DNA from 3 places in the Bacillus sp. PK3-067 genome. Region 2 is predicted to be linked to each of the others. Evidence: riboswitches for the same ligand, from Rfam matches in the RefSeq annotation. Region 2 holds a riboswitch; each other region holds the start of a gene.
What was found. Region 2 has a riboswitch for S-adenosylmethionine ahead of M1D73_RS13170 (ECF-type riboflavin transporter substrate-binding protein). Riboswitches for the same ligand answer to the same signal wherever they lie in the genome.

Region 1 (5,405 bases), 1.7 Mb from region 2:
ATATCATGCACGTCACCTTTTACAGTTGCTAACAATACTTTCCCTTTTTTCGCACTATCACTAGATTCCATATGTGGCTCTAAATAGCTTACAGCGGCTTTCATACTTTCGGCACTTTGCAATACTTCAGCAACAATAAGTTCATTATTATTAAATAGTCGTCCTACCTCGTCCATCCCTGTCATAAGCGGACCGTTAATAATATCAAGAGGTTTTCTTCCTTCTTCAAGTGCAAGACTTAAATCCTCGTGTAATCCTTGTTTCGTACCTTCTACAATATAATTTGCTAGTCTTTCATCAAGCGTTAACGTTTCTTGCACAACGACATCTTTCTTTTTAGCAACTCGGTAAAAGTTTGTAAATTCTTCTAACGTCTCTTTCGTCGTTTCAAACAGTAATGCATCTGCAAGGCGTTTTTCTTCCTCTGGAATCGACGCATAGCGTTCTAATTTTTCCGTATTCACAATCGCGTAATCTAATCCTGCTTTCGTAGCATGATATAAAAAGACTGAATTTAATACTTCACGTCCAGCCGGTGGTAAACCAAATGATATGTTACTTACACCTAAAATCGTTAAACACTCTGGTAACGCTTCTTTAATAAGGCGAATTCCTTCTATAGTCGCTGCCGCTGAGCCAATATATTCTTCATCACCTGTCCCTACTGGAAACACAAGTGCATCAAAAATAATATCTGACGGGCGTATCCCATACTTCTTTGTAAGTAATTCATAGCTTCTTTTCGCAATTTCTATCTTTCGTTCCGCACTAACCGCCATACCGTCTTCATCAATTGTTCCTACAACTATAGCGGCACCATACTTTTGAAGAAGCGGTGTCACTTTTTTAAATCGTTCTTCTCCATCTTCTAAATTAATTGAATTAATAACAGCTTTTCCTTGAATATAAGTAAGAGCTCGCTCCATCACATTTTCATCTGTTGAATCAATCATAATCGGTACTTTTAAAACTTTCGTAACTTCTGCTAAGAAGTTTTCCATATCTTCTATTTCATCGCGATCAGGATCTGCCATACAAATGTCAATAATATGAGCATTTTTCTTCACTTGCGCTCTTGCCACTTCAGCAGCCTCTTCAAATTTCCCTTCTGCTACTAAGCGTTTAAATTTACGTGACCCAATAACATTCGTTCTTTCACCTACAAATAACGGTCTCATAGACTCATCATATTGCAGTGCTTCTAATCCACTAATTCCATGTCCTTCTCTCTCATGATGGTCACGAGGCCTAAGAGATGCTAGCGCGGATTTCATTGCTTTTATATGTTCTGGTGTCGTGCCACAACAACCACCAATAATATTAACCCATCCTTCTTCAGCAAATCGCTTCACCTTTTCAGCAAGAGAAGATGGAGATTCATGGTAATGTCCATCTTCATCAGGAAGACCTGCATTTGGATAACAAGAAATGTAACACTCCGATAAATCAGATAGTGAACGAATATGGTCCCTCATAAACTCCGGACCAGTCGCACAGTTTAACCCAACAGATAATGGTTTCATATGTTCTACTGATAAATAAAAAGCTTCAATTGTTTGCCCAGCCAGAGTCGTTCCCATTGGCTCAATCGTTCCTGAAATCATAATAGGAACCGTTTTTTTCAGTTCTTCAAAAGCGGCTTGAATTCCAATATAAGCTGCTTTCACGTTACGCATATCTTGACTCGTCTCAACGAGTAATACATCAACTGCTCCTTTTAATAATCCTCGTGCCTGCCTTGTATAAGCCTCAATCAATTCTTCAAAAGTCACACCACCTGTAACACTAATTGCTTTCGTTGTTGGTCCCATCGCTCCCGCAACATATACTTCCTTCCCGCTTTCTTTAACAGCTTGCTTCGCCAAAAGTGCTGCCTTTTCATTTAGTTCTTCATCTAAATGAGACAGATCATAATCACTTAGTACAATATTCGTTGCCCCAAATGTATTTGTTTCAATAATATCCGCTCCAGCTTCAATATAAGCTTTATGAATCTTTAAAATAACGTCTGGTCTTGTTTCCACTAAATATTCATTACAGCCCTCGTACTCTTCTCCTCCGAAATCTTCAGCAGTTAAATCCTCTTGCTGAATCATTGTCCCCATTGCACCATCTAATATTAAAATGCTATTTTTTAATTTTTCTTCTATACACTTCATCAATTAATACCTTCTTTCACTTCTTGCTTTTCTCTTACATATTTAACAAGATGTTCTGTAATTTCATACTTTAAAAATGGTGTAATAAGATAAATACCATTAAAATATTTCATCGCTGCGTCGACCAATTCTTGTGAAATGCGGATCCCTTCCTCAATTGCTGCCTCTTTCGTTTCATGTCCATCCATTCTCTCTCTTATTTCTTCAGGAAGAGTAATACCCGGCACCTCAAAATGAAGAAAATCTGCATTCCGCTTACTTACTAACGGCATAATTCCAATAAAAATAGGTTGTTCCAAATGCTTTGTCGCTTCATACACTTCTTCAATTAACTTGATATCGTAAATTGGCTGAGTTAAAAAATACTCCGCTCCAGCATCTATTTTTCGTTCCATTCGCTTAACCGCTGCTTTTAAGTGCCTCACGTGAGGATTAAATGCGCCGCCTACAGAAAACCTTGTCGCCGGTCCAATTGATTTCCCTAAAATTGAACGTCCATCGTTCATTTCTTTAATCATTTTAATAAGCTCAATAGAGGATAAATCATATACAGAAGTGGCACCGGGAAAATCACCAACGCGCGCTGGATCACCAGTTAAAGCTAACACTTCTTCCATCCCTAACGCCGATAAACCTAACAAATGAGATTGTAGTCCAATGACGTTATGATCTCTACACGTTAAATGCGTCAATACTGGGATATCATGCTTCGTTAATAACGCACCCATCGCCATATTAGAAACACGAGGCGATGCTAATGAATTATCTGCTAGAGTAATAGCATCTGCTCCCGCTCTTTTTAACGCTCTTGCTCCTTCAAAAAAACGCTGTGTATCTAACGTTTTCGGTGGATCTAATTCCACTACAACTGTTGTTTGTTTTTTCGCTTTCTCTGCTAGAGTGACGTGAGCCTTCGAACGTTTCTCATGCGTATGAACGACTTTCGGCCTTTGAATCGTGTCTTTTTCTATTACAGGGGTAATATTCGCAACAGCGCGCTTCATACTTTGAATATGTTCTGGAGTCGTACCACAACAACCACCCAATAACCGAATACCTTGCTCAATAAATCTCGGTGTCATCGCTTCAAAATAAGCTGGACTTCCCTCATATACGTAACGTCCATCCACATAATTCGGGAGGCCTGCATTTGGGTATGCTGATAAATAGCCATTTTGAGGAATCGATATCATTTTGAAAGCTTCCGTCATATGAAGCGGCCCTAGTTGACAATTCAATCCAACAACATTTGCACCGTAATCTATAAGTTGCTTTAATATTTCATTGACATCATTTCCATTTTGAGTCGTACCTGCTTCATGTAACGCTAATTGCGCAACAATTGGAATATTCGTTTGCTTACGCAATACTTTAACGGCATGAAGTAATTCAAATTCATCGTAAAAAGTTTCTAATAGTAATCCATCAACCTGTTCTTCTAGTAAAGCCCCTGCCTGTTCAAGTAACATAAACTCTCTTTCCATATCAGTCGTTGTAACAGCTCCGATATGTTTCATACCACCAATTGTTCCTAAAATTGCATTTTTATCTGTCACAGATGCTTTCGCTAGTTTTACTGCCGCTCTATTAATTTCTGTAACTTGATTTTCTAAACCATACATACGTAATTTCGCCTCATTTGCTCCATACGTATTCGTTTGAATTACATCTGCTCCAGCAGCTACATATTGTTTATGAATCGATATAATTAAGTCTGGATCAGATACATTCAATTCTTCAAAGCTACTTTGCAAACCATGTGAATGCAATAACGTCCCAACCGCACCATCACCTATTACAATTCCTTTTGATAATAAATCTAGTAATTTCACGACTCTCCCTCATTTCTATCAATATAAAAACCCCCTCTTCACTTTGAAGAGGGGGACATAATCGTTCCTCCTCTTATTATGCAAAACATTCGTTTTGCAGGTATTAGCACCGTTTCAAACATTTCGTTTGAAGGTTGCCGGGTTTCACAGGGCCTTTCCCTCCACCGCTCTCAATAAGAGTTGTCTTTATTATTTTATTTATGTAGCTAAAAGGAAATGCGTTCCCCTTTTAACAATGTTTGTTAATTTTTTAATAAATTTAGCATGCACAAAAGTAAAAGTCAATGACACTTGCGGAAAAATAAAAATTATTTAAAATAAAGTTGCAATTCAGTTATATTTTATTGTAAAGTTAAAAACATAATAAAAATTTCATACGAACATTCTTATCTAGAGAGGTAGAGGGACTGGCCCTGTGACGCCTCAGCAACCATTAACATTTTGTTAATAAGGTGCTAATTCCAGCAAATTGTGAAAGATTTGACAGATGAGAAGAAGACTCTATTCAAACCGAAAGCCTTCTTCTTAGAAGGCTTTTTTTATTTTATATTCACTTAATGTTTCAATTTAAAAAGGAGGAATTTTCATATGTCAACAATCGAAACAAAACTAGCACAAATCGGAAATCGCAGTGAAACTACAACCGGAACGGTTAATCCACCAGTTTATTTCTCAACCGCTTATCGTCACGAAGGAATTGGTAAATCTACTGGCTTTGACTATTCACGAACTGGCAATCCAACTCGAGGTCTTTTAGAACAGGCGATCGCAGACTTAGAATATGGCGAACAAGGTTATGCCTGTAGTTCAGGGATGGCGGCTGTTCTCCTCGTCCTTTCTCTATTCCGCTCTGGAGACGAACTTATTGTATCTGAAGATTTATACGGGGGAACGTATCGATTATTTTCTGAGCATGAAAAAAAGTGGAATGTTCGATGTAGATACGTAAATACACAGTCTATTAAACAAATTGAGCAAGCTATCACAACTGAAACGAAGGCTATTTTCATAGAAACTCCAACTAATCCATTAATGCAAGTTACTGATATTGCTGCTGTCGCAACTGTAGCGAAAAGGAACGGACTACTCCTTATTGTAGACAACACTTTCTACACACCTTATATACAGCAACCATTAACAGAAGGTGCTGACATTGTACTTCATAGCGCAACGAAATATTTAGGGGGACATAACGATGTACTAAGCGGGCTTGTCGTTGCAAAAGGAAAGGAACTTTGCGAGGAAATCGCTCATTATCATAATGCATCAGGTGCAGTTTTAAGCCCATTTGACTCATGGTTATTAATTCGCGGTATGAAAACGTTAGCGCTTCGCATGAGGCAACATGAAGAAAATGCGAAAGCAGTTGTTGCGTATTTAAATGATGAAGACGGGGTGACAGATGTATTTTATC
Region 2 (5,405 bases):
TGTTAATGTACACACTTTAAAAGAGGCCGTAACAGATGTACTTTCAAATGAAAAGTATAAATATGGTATAAGAAAACTTAATGATAGCTTTTTAGAATGTGGTGGTTCAAAAGAAGCGATTGCAGTTATTGAATCTCTTTTAAATAAAGTAAAACTTTAATTGGTGGGGCTTTACTGCCTGCAAATAGCGGGATAAATAGTCGTAACTGTATACAAGCATAGAGGTTCTCACCTTTATGCTTGTGTATTCTTATCCAGCAAATTGTACAGCAGTATTTGCATGTAAAAAAGCAGTATCAAAAACGGGAACAGTAAGATCATTTTGGGAGATGAGTAAAGGTATTTCAGTGCAGCCTAATAATATACCTTCAGCACCGTTTTGAATTAATGATTTTGTAATTTGTAATAACCTTTTTTTAGATGTTTCTGAAATGATCCCTCTACTTAATTCATCTAATATGACATGGTGGATAAAAGTTCTTTCCTCGTCATTTGGGATAATTGTCTCAATGTTATATTTCGCTAATCGTGATTTATAGAAATCTTGCTCCATCGTTTGTTTTGTTCCTAATAGTCCGATACGTTTTATATTCTGTTCTACCATTTCTTTAGCACTTACATCACCAATGTGAAGAAGCGGGATAGATATTGCTTGTTCTACCTCCTCGGCAAATAGATGTACAGTATTTGAACACATTAATAAACATTCAGCCCCAGATTTTTCAACTTTCTTTGCAACTGTAACTAGTTCATTTTTCACTTCTTCATATTGATGGTTTTGTAATAAAGTAGTTACTTCACCAAAGTCCATACTATATAAAATTAGCTTCGCATTTTGATCGTATTGAGAGAGTGTAAGTGTATTAATATGTTTATAGTATAATGATGTAGATTCCCAACTTAATCCTCCAATCAAACCAATAACTTTCATAATGCAGTCCTCCCGAAACGATTTTGAATTCATTATTTCATAATTCCGATAAGAATACAATGATTTAAATGTGCTATTTAATAAAAAATAAAAATAGTAAGAAAAGTGTTGAAATTTACATTCTTTAGTGCCATAATACGAATTACAAATTAATACTTATCCAGAGAGGTGGAGGGAACGGCCCTAAGAAACCTCAGCAACCCCTATGCAATTTTATAGGAAGGTGCTAATTCCGCAGAGGACACGATGTGTTTTTTGAAAGATAAGAGGATTCTTGAAAGTGAAAGAAAGTGACCTCTTATGTAAGAGGTCATTTTTTTGTTGTATAGAAAGGGAGTGTCGATGCATAATTCATTTTTAAATTAAATATAGAGTAATAAAAGTTGACTAATATGAGAGGGGAATTGTCATGAATAAATTATCAACAAAGTTAGTAGTAGCAATCGGTATTGGAGCAGCATTATACGGGATATTAGGACTTTGGGGATTTTCTATTGCACCGAATACATTTATTAAACCAGCATTAGCTATATTAACTGTTTTTGGAGCATTATTTGGTCCAGTGGCAGGACTGTTAATCGGACTTATCGGTCATACCGTAACAGATACGATTGCTGGATGGGGTATTTGGTGGGGATGGGTTATTAGTTCAGGAATTATTGGTTTTTCAATGGGGCTTATTCAAAAAAGAGTTGGTTTTAGTGTGAAAAACGGGTCGTTTAACAAGGGGGATATTTCTTATTTAGCAATTACTGGGCTAGTTGGTATTGTCATTGCTATTATATTTGCTGGGGCATTCGATATTATTGTGATGGGAGAACCATTTGACAAAATTGTTATACAAGTATTAGGAGCAACAATTTCCGATGTCATCGTTTTCTTAGTACTTGGATTGCCACTTACAATTGGTTTGGCGAAATCCAATAAGAAACATACACATTTAAAAATTGAAAAGTAGGGATGTTAACATGCAACCAATTATTTCGTTTGAACAATTCACCTTTCAATATGGGCATGCTGCGCAGCCTACTTTAAGTGATATTACCTTTCATATATACCCTGGGGAAAAAGTGCTAATTGCTGGACGAAGTGGTTCAGGAAAGTCGACATTAGCTCATTGTATAAATGGGCTAATCCCATTTTCTTACGAAGGGAATAGCACAGGTAACGTTTTAATTGCCGGTAAAGACCCAAGGGAAGGAAGTATTTTTGAACAAAGTAAACAGGTAGGAACAATTTTACAAGATCAAGATGCTCAATTTATTGGTCTGACAGTAGAAGAAGATGTAGCTTTTTATTTAGAAAATGAATGTGTAAAGCAAGATAACATGAAAAAGATTGTTTCGGACTCATTAAGAAAGGTGAAGATGCATACGTTTCATAAACAAAGTCCACATGAATTATCAGGAGGTCAAAAGCAAACAGTTTCTCTTGCTGGTTTATTAACAACAAATGCGGATATATTATTGTTCGATGAACCATTAGCGAACTTAGATCCACTAAGCGCCATACATACGATAGAACTTATGAAAGATATACATGAGCAGTATAATAAAACGATTGTTATTATCGAACATAGGATAGAAGAAATTTTAAAACTGGATTTAGACAAAGTTATATTAATTGATGAAGGTAAAGTCATTGCGATGGGAACACCAAAAGAAATCTTAGCGTCAAATATATTACCACGTATTGGCTTAAGAGAGCCTATTTACATCGAAGCATTAAAGAGATTACATTTTGATCGTAATAATGACGTAATATATCCAATGGAAAACCTTCAAAAAGAAAAGGTAAGCAACGTTATAAAAGAGTGGATGGAGAAACAAGTCATATTAGAAAGGAATGCTAAAAACAAGGAATTACTTAAAGTGGAGAATTTATCATTTTCATACCCTAATAAACAAAAAGTATTAGAAAATGTAAACCTTTTAATATATGAAGGAGAAATTGTGGCACTGTTAGGACATAATGGAGCAGGGAAATCAACATTAGCTCATAGTCTTATAGGTATAAACAAAATGAAAAATGGGAAAATTGCGTTAAAAGGTGAAGATATTAGTTCTTGGTCTATTCGTAAACGTGGGGAAATCATATCTTACGTGATGCAAAATCCAAATCATATGATTACACAGCCTACTGTTTTTGAAGAAGTTTCATTTACATTAACATTACATAATTTTTCTAAGGAAGAAATTAAGAATAAAGTAGAAGGGATTTTAAAAATTTGTGGCTTATATCCATTTCGTAATTGGCCAATTCAAGCACTAAGCTATGGGCAAAAAAAGAGACTAACAATCGCATCTGTATTAACAACAAATCCTAAGCTTATCATATTAGATGAACCGACAGCAGGACAAGATTATTATCATTATAAACAATTTATGTCGTTTATTAAAAACCTAGCTAAAAAGGGAATTTCATTTGTTGTTATCACTCACGATATGAATCTCGCGCTAGAATATACAGACCGTGCAGTAGTTCTACATGAAGGGAAAATTATTGCGGATAATACAGTGTTTGATGTATTAGGCAATCAAGAAACGTTACAAAGAGCCAACTTAAGAGAGAGTTCTTTAACCAAGTTTATTAAATTTAGTGGGATTGCATGTCCAGAAAAATTTATGGAGCTTTATTTAGACAGTAATAGGAGGGAGGAAGGTGCATAGTACATATTTTCATCGTATGGATGGGGTAGTGAAATTGTTTTTATTTATTTTTTGTATGACGCTTACTTTTTTGTTTTTTGATTTTCGGGTGTTGCTAATATTATTTATTATTGGGTGTATCGGACTCAGCATTGCTAAAATTCCATTTCGTAAAATTTTAATTGTTTTTAGTGTCATATTTACATTTAGTTTATTAAACTCTGTCATGATTTTATTTATTACACCAACTCATGGATCTGAATTAACTGAATCATATACCGCGTTTTTACATGTTGGATATGCAACGATTACATATGAAACATTATTTTATGCAGCTACACTTTCATTAAAGTATTTTACGTTATTACCATTTACACTTCTTTTTATTTACACGACAGATCCAAGCGAATTTGTAAGTAGCTTAAGTAAACTTGGTATTCATTATAAGATTACATATGCAATAAATATTGCACTACGTTATATTCCTGACATCCAGTCTGAGTATAAAATTATTAAACACGCGCAAGAAGCGAGAGGAGTGGCTTTTGAAAAAGGAGAAGCAAGTTTATGGGTTCGTATGAAGAACCGTGTTTTAATTTTCTGGCCACTAATCATTCATTCTCTAGAAAGAATAGATACGGTTTCAAATGCAATGGATTTAAGAGGATTTGGAAAGAAGGATAAACGTACATGGTTTTATACAAGTAAGGCGAAACGTGAAGATTTCATCGCTTTATTTGCCGGTATTTTCATATTTATTGTTGCGGTATATTTAAAATTAAACGTATTTCAAAACTTTTGGTATCCATTTTAAAGCACTCTTTAAACGAGTGCTTTTACTTATTTTTATGTAGACATGCTCAAAAAAGGGATATATACATAATGTATAATACGAACCAGTTTAAAATGATCAACTACCTATTAGTTTTCAAACCAAAAGGAGGAGAAAATATGAGTTACGGTGGTTCTTGTGGTTTTGGTGGAGGTTTCGCTTTACTAGTTGTGTTATTCATTCTATTAATAATTGTAGGATGCAGCTGCTGGGGCGGAGGATACTAATTTTTAATTAGTCTTCACAAATGTAAACTAAAAAAACATTGAAGATACTTATGTATCGAAACAAATAAAAAAGGAGCAACTATGCTCCTTTTTTATTTGTTTAAATGCGTATTCTCACTATATTTCGGGAACGTAATCGTTAAAGTCGTTCCTTTACTAACGATACTCCGGATCTTTAAACTTCCATGCATCGTCTCAATAATCTTAACAGCAACCATTGTACCTAAACCGGTTCCTTTTGTTTTTGTACTAAAATACGGTTCACCGAATCGATGTATTTGCTCCTGTGACATTCCAACTCCGCTATCTTCAATTCGTATTTCAACTTTACTATTATTGATAGATGAGGAAATATTTAAGGTACCACCATTAGGCATTGCTTCAATACTGTTTTTTATTAAGTTTAAAAAACATTGTTGAAAGTGCTGTTTATTACCAACAATGGTTGCCTCAGAAAAATCCTGTGTAATATGTATCGTATTCATATTACACAATGGCAATATCATATTAATAACTCGATTTAACTCTTGTTTTACTGAAATTTGATCTAATTTTTCTGGAGCAGGTTTGGCAAACGTTAAGTAATCATCGATAATTTCTTGGGCACGATTTAACTCTTCAAGTATATGTTTAATATATTCGTCTCTTGATTCAGGAGTTAAATTTGGTGTTTTTAAAAGCTGTGTAAATCCTTTTACAACCGTTAAGGGATTCCTTACTTCGTGCGATATACTTGCAGCGAGTTGGCTAACAATCTCCATTTTTTC
Region 3 (5,405 bases), 560 kb from region 2:
GGTTTTATACAGTGAACCGTGGCAACTTTTAGAGCAACTGCAAGAGCGATTGAAAGAAGCACGTAAAGACAAGCTAAAACGTAATCGTATAAAGCGTCTTGTTGATGGGACGAGCAGTCCGAAACATATTGAGAAGATGAAAAATCCGAAAAATGAACTGGCATATCGCGCGTTTTACAATCCGACAACGTACGTATGGGGACCACCTGGAACAGGGAAGTCTTACAATTTATCACGTATTATTTCGGCTCATTATCAAAAAGGAAAATCGGTACTTGTGTTAGCTCATAGTAACGCGGCAGTAGACGTATTAATGAGTGAAGTAACGAAGCAAATTGAAAAGAAAAAGAAATGGACGCCTGGCGAAATTGTTCGTTACGGTTATAGTCAGCATGAACATATACGAAATCATGAAACGTTACTTGCATCTAAGTTAGTTGAAACGACGAACGGATCATGGGGTGAGGAAAGACTCTACTTAGAAGAGACACGCCAAGATCTTCGTGAAAAAATCTTATCGTATAAAGCAACATCTGCTGATAAGAAGCGTATACAAGAGATTGAAAGTGATCTTCGAAAGCAAAAGGCTAAAATTAAAGAAGTAGAAAAAGAATATATTGAAAATGCGAAAGTAATCGGCGCAACTTTATCGAAATGTGCCATTGATGCGCTAATTTATGAGCGTACATTTGATTTAGTTGTCGTAGATGAGGTGAGTATGGCGTTCGTTCCGCAAATTGCATTAGCTGCTTCACTTGGGAAACGTATCGTCGTTTGCGGTGACTTTTTACAGTTACCTCCAATTGCGATGGCAAATCATGAACTTGTTCGCAAATGGCTTGGGGAAGATATGTTTTACCACGCTGGGATTGTTGAGTCTGTTAATAAATCAGAAGCACACCCAAACCTATTTATGTTGCAGGAACAAAGACGTATGCATGCGGATATATCGAAGTTTACGAATTCGTTTATTTATAAAAATAGAGTATACGATCATCCGTCTGTTTCAGAGCGTAAAGAACTTGCGCAATTGCAACCGTTCGCAAATGAAGCGAGTGTTTTATTTGATACGAGCCAAATGGGAGCTTTTTCGTTAAAAGATGCTGCTTCTGGTTCACGTTTTAACATTATGTCTGGTTTAGTAGCGATGCAAATGATGTTAATCGGATTGTTAGACGGTATTCAATCAATTGGTGTTGTGACACCTTACAGGGCGCAGTCACGCTTTTTATCGACGTGTATTAGAGAAATGTTGCAGAGAACGAAATATCAACACATACCAGTTTTAGCGGCTACAGTTCATAAGTTCCAAGGTTCTGAAAGAGATATGATGATCTTTGATACGGTTGACAGTTATCCACAAGAACGACCTGGCGTACTATTCTTTGACCATAAAAACCATCGCCTCGTCAATGTAGCAGTGACAAGAGCGAGAGGGAAGTTCATTCAATTATCAGATTGCCATTATATGCGTAAAAATCTTTCTAGAAAACAAGCGTTATCGCAATTAACAGCTCATATAGAACGTCATGGAGATGTGTGTGATCGCACGACATCAAGACAATTGTGGGAACGGAAAATTTCGAAACGTTTACGCTGGTTTATGGAAATGAATCTTGAAGAGCCGAAAGGGCTATTAAAAGATATTTTAGCCGCAAAACGAAAAATTATTATTTCACTTCCAAGTACAAAACAAGTAGATAAACGAGTATGGCAAGCGTTCATGCGTACAAATGCACAAATAATAGTTTATAGTGATGGACCAGTTCCACTGAAAAATGTAAAGTTACAAAGACAAAATAAAGCATTCCCGTTTATCGTAATTGATGATGAAATCTTCTGGGCAGGCGCACCGCTCACATCTCAAATGATATTTGAAGGTAGCACGGAATTTCCGTACGTATGTGCAAGACTGCAAGCACCAGAAACAATTGGTGTATTAAAAGGATTTTTAGATATTCGGTAAATTCGGATAGGAATTCCTTGACTTTTACTTGGAATGAACTTAGAATAAAAAATAATTTAATATAATTTTATGAAAATTCTTATCACGAGAGGTGGAGGGACTGGCCCTATGATACCTCGGCAGCGGATTCGTTATGAATACTGTGCCAATTCCAGCAAGGTAACTTGAAAGATAAGAAAGAAGCTCATTTTGACTGTATATACAGAAGCCTCTTTCTATCTTTTAGAAAGAGGCTTTTTTACGTGAAAATAAAAGGAGGAAGAACAATGGGAGCGACAGGAGTAACGTCACAAAGAAAAACAATTGAAGAGAGTATCGAAAGAAATAAGGAAAAGTACATAGAAACAAGTCATGATATTCATGCGAATCCAGAGATTGGTAACCAAGAGTTTTATGCATCTAGAACGTTAAGTTTATTGCTAGGCAGTGCAGGATTTCAGTTGCAGCACAATATAGCTGGACATGAAACGGGATTTATCGCGCGAAAAAGCTCTGGAAAACAAGGACCAGCAATCGCATTTTTAGCGGAGTACGACGCTTTACCAGGACTAGGCCATGCGTGTGGTCACAATTTAATCGGCACAATTAGTGTTGCAGCAGCAATCGCATTATCAGAAACGCTTGAAGAAATTGGCGGGGAAGTTGTTGTGTTTGGTACACCAGCAGAAGAAGGCGGGCCAAATGGTAGCGCGAAATCAAGTTATGTAAAGGCAGGTTTATTTAAAGACATTGATGCGGCGCTTATGATTCATCCGAGCGGAAAGACAGCGACAACGAGTCCTTCACTAGCAGTCGATCCACTTGATTTTCATTTTTACGGAAAAACAGCTCACGCTGCAGCTTCGCCAGAAGAAGGGATTAACGCATTAGATGCGGTTATTCAGCTCTATAACGGTATTAACGCACTTCGCCAACAACTTCCGTCAGATGTAAGAATTCATGGTGTTATTACAGAGGGCGGAAAAGCACCTAACATTATTCCGGACTACGCTGCAGCAAGATTCTTCATCCGCGCAGCAACGAGAAAAAGATGTGCGGAAGTAACAGAAAAAGTAAGAAATATCGCACAGGGAGCAGCGTTAGCAACAGGCACAAAAGTGAAAATCCATCAATTCCAAAATGAAATCGATGAACTACTCGTAACAAAAACATATAACGACGTCGTAGCAGAAGAACTAGAATTATTAGGCGAAGACGTAAACCGTAAAGAAAGAGTGGGTATTGGTTCAACCGACGCAGGAAACGTAAGTCAAGTTGTACCGACAATTCATCCGTACATTAAAATCGGACCAGATGATTTAATTGCACATACGAATGAATTTAGAGAAGCAGCACGTTCAGAACTTGGAGATAAAGCATTAATTACATCGGCAAAAGCATTAGCAAATACGGCGTATCGATTAATTACGGAAGAAGGGTTGTTAGAGAAGGTCAAGGAGGAGTTTAGAGAGGCGCAGAGGAATCAAGGGTAAGGGGATTAAGGTGCTTTTTTCGAATAGCAATCTAATTAATAAGTAGAGATATAAAAAAGAACATTGAAAATCAATGTTCTTTTTTTGTTACTAATCATTGATTTTGTTGGTTTTTCTCAAGAAAGAGAAAATTTTACTGTTAGTGAGGATAATACGTATCCCTTTATTAGAATGACAATTTCTCCTCGAACTCACTCTTTAAAACAATTAAAGGAGATGATAATCCGAATTGCATTAACGAGTCTAAAAACGCAGCGAGGGAATCCATCGAATCGCTCATGACCTTCATCATATAATTAAATTCCCCACTAATTCGATATAAATCTGTTACTTCAGGAGCGGCATTACAAAATTGAATAAAATCAGAGCATTGGCTCGTTTTAAACATGATGAATGCTTGAATGTTTTTATTAATTTTGGAAGGCTCAAATTTCGTTCGATAAGCCGCTATAACTCCTTGATCTTCAAGCTTGTTAATACGTTCTTTTACAGCAGGTTGCGTCATGGATATAATTCGTCCTATTTCTGAAACAGAAATTCTCGCATTTTCATACAACAAGTTCATAATTTTATGATCGATTTCATCCAGTTTTACGGCGTTTTGCATTGTGTAGCCTCCTTATTTTTGTTTTCTAAAGTAAATTACGAATTATAACTATAATATCATAAGCGAATGGACTAAATTACCTATAAATCTATATTTAAAATGATTGGTGTTTACATGAAAATATAAGTATAGGTTTTTATCAAACGGAAATTTAGGAAGGATGGAAAAAATGAAGAATCTTGATGGAAAAGTAGCGTTAGTAACAGGAGCGAGTCGTGGAATTGGCCGTGCGATTGCGATGAGATTGGCGAAAGATGGAGCATTAGTTGCGATTCACTACGGCCGAAATAAAACAGCTGCAGATGAAACGATTAGTGAGATTGAATCTAATGGAGGAAAAGCGTTCTTAATTGAAGCTGAACTTAATTCAATTGATGGTGTCAAAAAGCTAGTAAAACAGTTAAAGAATGAATTACAAATAAAAGTTGGTACATCAGAGATTGATATTTTAGTAAACAATGCAGGGATAGGTACACAAGGAACGATTGAAAATACGACAGAAGAAGTTTTTGATGAAATTATGTCTGTAAATATGAAAGCACCATTCTTTTTAATTCAGCAAACATTACCATTAATACGAGCAGAGGGCCGTGTGATTAACATTTCATCAGCTGAAGTACGACTTGGTTTTACAGGGTCCATTGCATACGGCTTAAGTAAAGGTGCATTAAATACGATGACACTGCCTCTAGCTAAACATCTTGGAGAAAGAGGTATAACAGTGAATACAATTATGCCTGGATATACGAAGACAGATATCAATGCAAAATTGCTAGATGATCCGGAAATACGAAATTTTGCTAAAAACTCATCTGTGTTCGGACGAATAGGGCAAGTTGAAGATATTGCAGATGCAGTAGCATTCCTTGCTTCTTCTGATAGCCGCTGGGTAACAGGGCAGATTATAGATGTCTCTGGAGGGTTTTGTTTATAGGGGCACTACTCCATACCCATCAAGATAATCAAGTAAATTACTAGTTATGAAACGATCCTTGTTTCATAACTAGTAATTTATAGAAAGGTAAGCATGCTAAAAAAGCAAACTCCTCTCTGTTCGGGGAAGAGTTTGCTTTAATATTAAAAATTAGTTTCCTATAACGAATTTTACGTCAACTAACATCTTTTGCGTGGAACTATTTATTTTTTTACAGTAGTAAAGATTACATTTTACTTTTAGTAACTATCTTAGCGGATAAAATCCGCGTTTTGCCACCAGTCCCCTAAGTAGTTGAATAATCACTTTTAGAGGTGTTGTATTATGATTTTTAACTGGAAACCAAGTTGGTATGAATTAGATCAAACTGTAGTTGTAGGTAACACTGATTATTTTTATCTTGTTAAAGATAAAAAATCATTTGCA

Region 1: another riboswitch for S-adenosylmethionine. It lies ahead of M1D73_RS21900 (bifunctional homocysteine S-methyltransferase/methylenetetrahydrofolate reductase); the one in region 2 lies ahead of M1D73_RS13170 (ECF-type riboflavin transporter substrate-binding protein).
Region 3: another riboswitch for S-adenosylmethionine. It lies ahead of M1D73_RS16025 (M20 family metallopeptidase); the one in region 2 lies ahead of M1D73_RS13170 (ECF-type riboflavin transporter substrate-binding protein).

Annotation. Positions count from the first base shown of each region.
Region 1 covers NZ_CP096490.1:4,253,052-4,258,456, forward strand. The annotation lists gene metH (methionine synthase) at 1-2,159, opposite strand, end outside; gene M1D73_RS21900 (bifunctional homocysteine S-methyltransferase/methylenetetrahydrofolate reductase) at 2,159-3,991, opposite strand; SAM riboswitch class I at 4,062-4,171, opposite strand; SAM riboswitch class I at 4,375-4,485, shown strand; gene metI (cystathionine gamma-synthase/O-acetylhomoserine thiolyase) at 4,580-5,405, shown strand, end outside.
Region 2 covers NZ_CP096490.1:2,561,594-2,566,998, forward strand. The annotation lists gene M1D73_RS13160 (macrolide family glycosyltransferase) at 1-160, shown strand, start outside; gene M1D73_RS13165 (aspartate/glutamate racemase family protein) at 251-931, opposite strand; SAM riboswitch class I at 1,085-1,200, shown strand; gene M1D73_RS13170 (ECF-type riboflavin transporter substrate-binding protein) at 1,341-1,889, shown strand; gene M1D73_RS13175 (ABC transporter ATP-binding protein) at 1,900-3,600, shown strand; gene M1D73_RS13180 (energy-coupling factor transporter transmembrane component T family protein) at 3,593-4,393, shown strand; gene M1D73_RS13185 (YjcZ family sporulation protein) at 4,531-4,638, shown strand; gene M1D73_RS13190 (sensor histidine kinase) at 4,731-5,405, opposite strand, start outside.
Region 3 covers NZ_CP096490.1:3,122,256-3,127,660, reverse strand. The annotation lists gene M1D73_RS16030 (AAA domain-containing protein) at 1-1,966, shown strand, start outside; SAM riboswitch class I at 2,043-2,144, shown strand; gene M1D73_RS16025 (M20 family metallopeptidase) at 2,233-3,438, shown strand; gene M1D73_RS16020 (Lrp/AsnC family transcriptional regulator) at 3,605-4,045, opposite strand; gene M1D73_RS16015 (SDR family oxidoreductase) at 4,215-4,979, shown strand; gene M1D73_RS16010 (hypothetical protein) at 5,304-5,405, shown strand, end outside.